3 regions of the Mesorhizobium sp. M0808 genome follow, and region 2 is predicted to be linked to each of the others. Evidence: predicted binding sites of a transcription regulator. Region 2 holds the regulator's gene; each other region holds the start of a gene.
What was found. The regulator PhoB, encoded in region 2, activates phosphate uptake and scavenging genes when phosphate is short. The targets are predictions, from matches to a motif close to TGTCATNNANCTGTCAT.

Region 1 (3,275 bases), on a different contig from region 2:
ACCTGATAAGTTCTATAAATTTTTTGTCATAACCAATATCTATAAGCGATTGGGTTTTTTCCTCAACTTTATTTGCAAAATTTATCGTAACTAGCACGATTAAAAAAATGACAATCATTAGAATAATGGCCGCGTCACGCCCATTTCCATAATTGTACAAGTATCCAGATATTGGATGGTTCAAGCTACCAACCCGATATATGGACGTCAAAACCAGGGCCACTGTGAAACTCATCGCAGCGACTACCCCTGCAGCATACAGTCGCAACCACTGGCGCCAACGTAGCAATTAGGAAGCCTCTCTTTGATACGAGTTTGAATCTTCATTTCAATCTTGATGATGTGGAAACCCCGGCAGCATCACTTGGCGAATCATGCCTTTGATATTCTACTTCTTGGCACGGTTTTCATGTCCCTGACACATCGTCGGGGCAGGACGCGGCCTTCGTTTGGAGATCGCAATGCCTGTTTCAGTCAGACCTTCGCTCGCCGGATTCTTTGCCGGCTCGAACCCGACCCCTCCGGTGCATCTCGGCAGGCGCTACGACACCTCTGGTAATTTTCTCAACGAGCCCGGCAACACGGTCGTCTGCCATCTCGTCAACGGCTCGGCTTCGGAAGCGGTGATCATCGACGTGCGCGAGCGCATGCGCGCCATGCCTGATGCCGACGGGCTGGCCTTCACGCCCGTCTCCAGCCTGCACATGACGCTGTTCCAGGGCATCATCGAATACCGCCGCCGGCTTCCCTATTGGCCGGAGGATGTGCCGCTCGACACCAGCATCGACGACATGACCCGCCTCTATCAGGAACGCCTGAACGGCTTCGAAGGCTACGGCGCCTTCAAGATCAAGGTCGTCGATGTCGTGCCGACGGCTTGACCGTTGCCGGCGCAACCGATGAGGACGTGCATATCCTGCGCGCATGGCGCGATGCCTTGTCGGCGCCTTTCGGATACCGGCATCCCGACCACGACACTTACGTCTTCCACATCACGTTCGCCTACCAGATCCGGCGTCTGGCGGACGAAAGGGCGTCCGAGTGGCAAGATCTGTTCGACGATTGCCTCTCGCTGTTTGCCCGCCAGGCTCCGGTGATCGAGCTGCGGCCACCTGCCTTTTGCCGCTTCAGGGACATGGAGCATTTCGAGGAGTTGCTGATCCTCGGCTGATCCCATCCAAGCCGCCCGGACGGCAGCGGTTTGGGTCAACTCGCCTTCGCGCCAAACGCGCCTGCGGGCAGTAACAAAACTGACATCAATCCGACACCGCAGGTTCATGCCGTTGCGCTAGCGAGGGTTAACAGACCTTCAACCGCGACTGGACTGGAACTTACCCCATGTCAGCAACGCCAGAAATGTCAGCTACGCTCGAAATCCGCGGCGTCACCCGCCGGTTCGGCAAGAACACCGCCGTCAGCAATGTTCACATCGCGATTCCGCAAGGCCAGATGGTCGGCATCATTGGCCGCTCCGGCGCCGGCAAATCGACGCTGCTGCGCATGATTAACCGCCTCATCGATCCCAGCCAGGGATCCATCCTGTTCAACGGCGTCGAGGTCTCCCGGCTGCGCGGCTCGCCGCTCCGACGCTGGCAGCGCGACTGCGCCATGATCTTCCAGCAGTTCAACCTGGTGCCGCGCCTCGATGTGCTGACCAATGTGCTGCTCGGCCGGCTCAATCACCGTTCGACCGTGTCCAACCTATTTGGCATGTTCTCCCGCGGTGAATGCGCCGAGGCGGTTGCAGCCCTCGAGCGCCTCGACATCGCCCGCACCGCCCTGCAGCCGGCCGGCACGCTTTCCGGCGGCCAGCAGCAGCGCGTTGCGATTGCGCGCGCCATGATGCAGCAGCCGAAGGTGTTGCTGGCGGATGAGCCGATTGCCTCGCTCGATCCGCTCAACGCCAAGGTGGTGATGGATTCGCTGCAGGACATCAATTTGCGCGAGGGCATCACCGTCATCACAAATCTGCACACGCTGGATACGGCCCGCACCTACTGCAACCGCATCATCGGCATGGCCGCCGGCAAGGTCGTCTTTGACGGCCCGCCCGAAGCCCTCAACCGCGAGGCCGTGCGCATGGTCTACGGCGCCGACAGCAATGGCGGCGAAATCTCCGAGGCCATCACCTCCACCAGTGTCACCATCAAACAGAAAATCGCTGCATCCGCCGGACCGCTCGAGCCCGCATTCCCGGGATATTGAGAACGGCCTGATCGCCCGCCCGCGTCAAAGGCACCTGTCAAAAAATTCGAACGCTACCGGCGCGAGGCCGGGACCAACAGGAGAGAGATAATGTTCAGGAAGATGGTTTTTGGCGCCGTTTCATTGCTCGCTATCGCGGCAAGCGCCGCTCACGCCCAGGATATCAAGGAATTCCGCATCGGCATCCTTGGCGGTGAAAACGAAGCGGACCGGCTGCGCAACTTTCAGTGCCTCGCCGATCACATGAAGTCCGAATTCGGCTTCGAGAAGGTCTCGCTGTTCCCGGCCGCCGACTATGACGGCGTTATCCAGGGCCTGCTCGGCGGCACGCTCGATTTCGCAGAGCTTGGCGCGTCGGGCTATGCCAGCGTCTACCTCAAGGATCCGAACGCCGTGACCCCGATCCTCACCACCCAGCAGACCGACGGCGCGACCGGCTATTATTCGATCGGCCTTGCGCTGAAGTCGTCCGGCATCACCGACATCAAGTCGGCCAAGGGCAAGAAACTCGGCTATGCCGACCCGGATTCGACCTCCGGCTACCTGATCCCGCTGACCCAGATCCCGAAGGACACTGGCGCTTCGAACGAAACCTTCTTCGCCTCGACCCAGTTCAATGGCGGCCACGAGAACAACCTTCTCGCGGTTCGCGACGGCAAGGTCGATGTTGCGGTTGACGATTCCTCGGGCATCGGCGACTTCAAGAACGGCTACACCTCCGGCACCTTCCACAAGGAAGTCGCCAAGGGCGCCGTGGACCCCAACGATTTCGTCGAAGTCTGGCGCTCCGGCTCGATCCCGAACGGCCCGCTGGTCGTGCGCACCGCACTCGGCGGCGATATGAGCGCCAAGCTCGCCAACTTCTTCACCAGCCTGCCGGCCAAGGACAAGCCTTGCTTCGAGGCCATCGAAGGCGGCGATTTCACCGGCTACGTTCCGGTGAAGCCGGACTTCTACAGCGTCATCGTCGAAGCCCGCAAAGCCGCGATCGGCGGCTGACGACAATTGCGGAAAGGGCGGCGTCCATTAGAGCGACGTGCGTCCACTTGGACGCACAAAGTACGCTCTAA
Region 2 (3,275 bases):
GCAGCAGGCGGCTCGCGTGTCGCGCCAGACCGCCTTCATGTATCTGGGTGAACTGGTCGAGTTCGACCGGACCGAGAAGATCTTCACGTCGCCCCGCGAGAAGCGCACGCAGGACTACATCACTGGCCGCTTCGGCTGAGCCGTTCCGATCATGCATATGAGGACAGGACCATGGGCGAACACACAGTCGCTTCTTTCGACGAGGATCTCGAGCAGATCAGCAAGCTGATCCGCGACATGGCCGACCTCGCCGGTTCGATGGTCGGCGGGGCGACCAAGGCCCTGTTGAATTCCGACAACGTGCTGGCGCAACGCGTCGTTTCCGACGACGCCATCATGGATGCGCGTCAACGCGAACTGGACGACCGCGCCATCACCCTGATCGCCAAACGCCAGCCGATGGCCCACGATCTTCGCCATGTGGTCGGAGCGATCCGCATGGCGGGCGACCTCGAACGCATCGGCGACCTTGCCAAGAATATCGCCAAGCGCGTGAGTGCGGTCGGCCTCAGCGCCACGCCGCGGGACCTGTCGCATTCCATCGACGCGATGGCGCAGCTGGTTCTCATCCAGGTGCAGGGTGTCATCGAGGAATATGCTGCAGGCGATGCGGCCGCGTTGGCCAAGCTGCGTGCCGCCGACGAGCGCATCGACGTCAAATACACGTCCGTGTTCCGCGAGCTGTTGACCTACATGATGGAAGATCCGCGCAACATCACCGCTTGCACGCACCTGCTGTTCTGCGCCAAGAATCTGGAGCGGATCGGCGACCATGTCACCAACATCGCCGAAAATGCGTATTATGTGCTGACCGGCGAGCAATTGCCGGTCAATCGTCCGAAGCAGGACGAAACGACAATGTCCGCACCGGTGACATGATGGGGGTGCCCAGCCGATGATCGCACCACGCATAATGGTGGTGGAGGACGAGGAGCCATTGGGTGTGCTGCTCCGCTACAATCTCGAATCCGAAGGCTACCAGGTCGAGGTGGTGACACGCGGCGACGAAGCCGAGATCCGTTTGCAGGAGAATGTGCCCGACCTTTTGGTGCTCGACTGGATGATACCAGCGGTTTCCGGCATCGAGCTCTGTCGTCGGTTGCGGGTGCGCCCCGAAACCGAGCGGCTGCCGATCATCATGCTGACCGCGCGCGGCGAGGAGAGCGACCGGGTGCGCGGGCTTTCGACCGGCGCCGACGACTATCTGGTCAAACCGTTTTCGACACCGGAATTCATGGCCAGGGTCAAGGCGCTGCTGCGGCGCGCCAAGCCGGAAGTGCTGTCCAGCGTGCTGAAGGTCGGCGACATCGTGCTCGATCGCGAATCGCACAGGGTCTATCGCAAGAAGAGCGAAATCAGGCTCGGGCCGACCGAATTCCGGCTGCTCGAGTTCATGATGCGGCATCCGGGCCGTGTCTTCTCGCGCAGCCAGTTACTCGATAATGTCTGGGGCGAGACAATCTACATCGACGAACGCACCGTCGACGTGCATGTCGGGCGGCTGCGCAAAGCCGTCAACAACGGCCGGATGCCGGATGTCATCCGCACCATCCGCGGTGCCGGCTATGCGATCAGGGAAGATTGACCCGCCTGGTCAGGCTACGTTCTTTCTGACGCTGGGCCTCATTTGCGCGCCCGGCGCGAAAATCTCCTGGTCGACGAAGCTTAGCGCCCGCATCGCGCAGCCTTCGCGGATCAGCGGCAATTCGTTCGGCTCTGTATCGAAGGAGATCGAGCCCGAATGCTGGCCGCCGGCGGTCTGGGCGATTGCCTTCCGCAAGGCCGGCTCGATCAGATCGAAGGCGGCGGCACTGGCGCCGACCATCGCGACCGGTGCCGGATCGATCAGCGCGAACAGCGAGCCGAGACCGAAACCCAGCGCTTCGCCGGCCTTGCGGTAGGCCTCGCGTTCCGGCCCATCTTTCTCGCGCGCCCGGGCCGCCAGTGCTCGCATGTCGGCGTCGCTGACGTCGGCGATCGGTTCGCTTTCTTCGCTCATCTGCCTGGCGTTGCGCCAGATGGCGTAGTTGCCGGCATAGGCCTCGATGCAGCCGCGCCGCCCGCAACGGCAGAGCGCGCCGCCCGGACGATGGATCATGTGGCCAAATTCGCCACCCGAGGAATGCGTCCCGGTGAACAGTTCGCCCTTCAGCACCAGCCCCATGCCGATGCCATGCGAAAGCAGGATGGCGATGAAGTCGTCGCGATAGCGATCCGGATTGCGCCAGCGCAAAGCCACCGCCATCATGTTGCAGTCGTTCTCCACCGTTGCCGGGATGCCGAATTCGTCCTCCAGCATGTCGGCAAAGGCGATGTCGGTCTGCGGCGTGATCGGCGACCACAGCATGGCGCGTGCAGGGGAGTCGGTAATGCCCTGAATCGCCAGGGCGATGCGGGCGACACTGCGGACGTCAAGGTCTGGATCCTGCAGCCGGCGCCGGACGATGGCCATGCATTCACGGATCAGCTCGTCGCGCGGCATGGTCAGCGTGTCCAGCCGGCGCTGTTCCTCGGCGACCACCTGTCCCGTATAGTCGATAATGGCGGCCGACAGGAAATTCAGCGACAACACCACGGTCAGCACCGCCGCCGCTTCCGGGTTGAGGGCGAGGCCGACCTGCGGACGACCGCGTTTCAACGAAACGGGCTCACTTGCCTTGCTCTCGGCGAGGATGCCTTCCCGTATCAGGTCGGAAGAGATCGCCGATATGGTCGAATGACTGAGGCCGGTAGTAGCTGCGATCTCAGTACGCGATGGCTGGCCGGCCCGGCGCACCGCCGAGATCACCATCGCCCGGTTGCGCCGGCGCAAATCGTCATGGCGGATTCCGACCGACATTGTTTTGCTTTCCTCCCGGTTGCCGCGGCCGCTCATGAACCGGAAGCCGTCGGTAATGTCCGACAAATAGTGTCGGACGCAGGCAAATAGTGTCAGATGCAGGTTGCGCTGTCATCGTTTATTCCGACGCTCGAAAAAACTCGCAGAGTCATTAAAATCCATCAGAATCGATGTTGACAGCAGCCGGAGATCGGGCCAGTATTTTTTCGAGGCTCGAAAAAATTAGAGCTTCTAAGCTGGTCTTTGAGCCAATTGGTCACGCCGTACGCGGCGCAGGGAGGATATGATGAAGAAATTCACGACCGCCATTCTGGCGGGTGTCGCCATGACGCTGGCGCTGGCGTCGGTGGCGCAGGCTAAAGACAAGGTCATCGGCGTTTCCTGGTCGAACTTCCAGGAAGAGCGCTGGAAGACCGACGAGGCCGCAATGAAGGCG
Region 3 (3,275 bases), on a different contig from region 2:
CCTCGCGCATCGGCATCGGCAATCCGACGCAGGCCGAGGGCTGGGAATTGCAGGCGATCGCCTCCTCGGTGATCGGCGGCACCTCGCTGTTCGGCGCTGTCGGCTCCGTGCACGGACCGCTGCTCGGCGCCTTCATCCTTGCCACCATCAACAACGGCGCCAATCTGCTCAACGTCAACGCCTTCTGGCAGCGCATCATCACCGGCGTGCTGATCATCGTCATCGTCTATTTCGACGGGCTGCGCCGCCGCGGCAAATAGACTGCCTCCCAATAACCGCCGGCCTCGCGACAGCAGGGCCGGCGGTGCCATGAACCGACTGGATTGAAGCATGAAAGCCGTCGTCTGCCGCTCGCCCGGCGAACTTGTCCTCGAAGACCGTCCGGCGCCTGGCGCGCCCCCCGCCGGCTGGGCGCTGGTCGCCGTCAGCCATGTCGGCATCTGCGGCACCGACTATCACATCTTCGAAGGCAAGCACCCGTTCCTCGCCTATCCCCGCATCATGGGCCACGAGGTTTCCGGCACCGTGATCGAGGTTAGTGAGGACGTCGATCTCGCCGTCGGCGAAGCGGTGATCGTCAATCCCTATCTCGCCTGCGGCAAATGCATCGCCTGCCGGCAAGGCAAGCCGAATTGCTGCGTCAGGATCGAGGTGCTCGGCGTCCACCGCGACGGCGCCATGTGCGAGCAGATCCTGGTGCCGGCGCAAAATCTTTATCCGGCAAACGGCCTGTCGCTGGCCGATGCCGCCGCCGTCGAATTCCTGGCGATCGGCGCCCATGCCGTGCGGCGCTCGCTCGCTGATCCAGGTGCGCGCACACTGGTCATTGGTGCCGGCCCGATCGGGCTCGGCACGGCGCTGTTCGCCCGCATCGCCGGGCTCGACGTGACGCTGCTCGACATGAGTGCGGAGAGGCTGGGTTTCGCCGAAAGCGAACTCGGCTTCGCGACCCTCGACGGCTCGCGGGGCGCTGCTGCCGACCTGGTGCGGGAAGCAACCGGCGGCGACGGCTTCGACGTGGTTTTCGATGCCACCGGCAACACCCGGTCGGTGCAGTCGGCCTTCGCCCACGTCGCGCACGGCGGGGCGCTGGTCCTGGTTAGCGTCGTCAAGGACGACATCGCCTTTTCCGATCCCGAATTCCACAAGCGCGAGATGATGCTGATCGGCAGCCGCAACGCCCTGCGTGCCGATTTCGACCATGTCGCCGCCTCGATCCGCAACGGCGCGCTGCCGCTGACAAAGCTGGTCACCCACCGCACCACGCTTGGCGAGACGCCGCACGACCTCGCCCGCTGGGCGCATGAGAAGTCCGGCCTGATCAAGGCCGTCATTCAAGTCGGATGATGCCAGGGCTGCCGCATCTCAGAGCGCCGACAGTTTGAGCTCGATCCGCTCGGCCGGGAAGCGCGAGTCCGAAAACTGTATCGGCTGACCGTCGGGCGTGACGTTGACGGCGACCGTCACCAGCACGATGGCGCCGGGCTGCAGGTCGAGGTCAGCAAGGTCGGCGGCATCGGCATGGCGCGCCGACAGCACGGTCGATTGCCTGAGATAGTCGTCGATGCCGAAACGTGCCAGCGATGCGGTGATCGAACCGGTTTCCGCCATGGCGGCATCGATGCCGGCAAAGCGCCTGGCATCGAACCATCCGGCCGCGCGGGACACCGGCATTCCATCGGCTTCGCCGCGCGTTTCCAGGCGTATCACATCGGCCCCCGTCGCAAGGCCTAAGCCCTCTGCGACACGGCGGTTGGCCGGCTCGATCGATGACGCGAGCAAGGTGATATGCCGCTCGGACGCCTGTCCTTGCAATCCCTCGGAAAAGCGGGTGCGGGCGCCGATCGGATAAGACAGCCGCTTGCGCGACAGCACGAAGGTGCCGCGCCCCTGCTCCGCCCTGAGCACACCCTCCTGCACCAGCGCTGCGATAGCGCTACGCACCGTGTGGCGGTTGACGCCATAGCGTCCGGCCAACGCGATCTCCGGCGGCAGCGCGGCATTCTCGGGAAAATCGCCGGCGGCGATCGAATGCAGGATCTGGTCGGCGATCTGCCGCCACAGCGCGACACCGCTGCGCCGCTCGATGCTGTTGGCTTGTCCGATCATCTCCCGCCCCAATTCCTCGCGCCGGTCTTTTGGCCCGTGTCACGTGCCCGTCATGGACACGCGCTAGATAATGGATATAATTTGTATAGTTGTCTATATCAATAGACAAATGAACGCAGACGAGGAGCACCGGCCATGCGAGGACGGGAAGCGCGAGAGCAGGCCGAGCGCAAGGCCGTGATGGCGACGCTGGCGCAATCGGCCGGCGACGACATCGTCCGCCTCTGGGACGAAGCCGGCCTGCCTTGCGAAGCGGAACTTCTGCGTGGCCCCGAAACCGGCCTGGTTACGGTACGCGGCCGCATCGGCGGCGGTGGTGCCCCTTTCAATGTCGGCGAGGCGACGGTCACCCGTGCCACGGTGCGGCTTGCGTCCGGCCATGTCGGCCACTGCTACGCGCTCGGCCGCGACAAGCAGAAGGCAAGGCTGGCGGCAATCGCCGATGCGCTGTGGCAGGACCCGGCCCACCGCAATGAGGTCGAGATCAGGATCGTTGCGCCATTGCAGGCGGCACTGGCCAAGGCGCGTGAACAGCGCCGCGCCGAGACGGCGGCGACCAAGGTCGATTTCTTCACCATGGGCGGAGAAGACTGATGGATATCGCCACTCAATCCATTGAAGGCGGCTTCGCCGATCCGGTATTCAATGCCCAGACCGTATTCCGTGCCGTGATGGACGCGATGGCGCGGCCAGGCAGCGTGCAGCCGCTGCCGGCCCTCGCCCATCCCCCGGTGCCGCTATCGGCCACCGCCGGCGCCGTTGCGCTGACGCTGTGCGACAACGACACGCCGCTCTGGCTCGACCCGGCTTTGCAGGGGTCGGCGGCGGTGAAATCCTGGCTTGGCTTCCATACCGGCGCGCCGCTGGCCAACACCCCGGCCGACGCGCATTTCGCGCTGATCGCCACGCCGGCCGAGATGATGGCGTTCGACGGGTTTTCGCAAGGCACCCAGGATTATCCCGATCGCTCCACGACGCTGATCCTCGAGGTCGGCGATCTCGTCTCCGGCGCTGCGCTGCTGCTCGAAGGCCCGGGCATCGAGAAGACGGCGACGATCGCGCCGGCGCAAATGCCGCGCCATTTCGTCGAGCAATGGAAGCAGAACAACCAGCGTTTTCCGCGTGGCGTCGATATCATCCTCGCCACGTTCGACGCAATTGCCTGC

Region 1: a site for PhoB is predicted at 1,252-1,268, ahead of phnC (phosphonate ABC transporter ATP-binding protein). Genes of this name have one in related genera too.
Region 3: a site for PhoB is predicted at 2,147-2,163, ahead of phnF (phosphonate metabolism transcriptional regulator PhnF). Genes of this name have one in related genera too.

What each region holds. Positions count from the first base shown of each region.
Region 1 is NZ_JAMYOX010000004.1:265,920-269,194, forward strand. Features, by position in the region: partial or broken gene NKI25_RS08665 (DUF1868 domain-containing protein) at 462-1,171, shown strand; gene phnC (phosphonate ABC transporter ATP-binding protein) at 1,339-2,205, shown strand; gene phnD (phosphonate ABC transporter substrate-binding protein) at 2,296-3,204, shown strand.
Region 2 is NZ_JAMYOX010000003.1:207,555-210,829, reverse strand. Features, by position in the region: gene pstB (phosphate ABC transporter ATP-binding protein PstB) at 1-139, shown strand, start outside; gene phoU (phosphate signaling complex protein PhoU) at 172-879, shown strand; gene phoB (phosphate regulon transcriptional regulator PhoB) at 896-1,585, shown strand; gene NKI25_RS06700 (ROK family protein) at 1,595-2,839, opposite strand; gene xylF (D-xylose ABC transporter substrate-binding protein) at 3,126-3,275, shown strand, end outside.
Region 3 is NZ_JAMYOX010000004.1:257,916-261,190, forward strand. Features, by position in the region: gene NKI25_RS08615 (ABC transporter permease) at 1-260, shown strand, start outside; gene NKI25_RS08620 (zinc-binding alcohol dehydrogenase family protein) at 331-1,347, shown strand; gene phnF (phosphonate metabolism transcriptional regulator PhnF) at 1,366-2,109, opposite strand; gene phnG (phosphonate C-P lyase system protein PhnG) at 2,245-2,703, shown strand; gene phnH (phosphonate C-P lyase system protein PhnH) at 2,703-3,275, shown strand, end outside.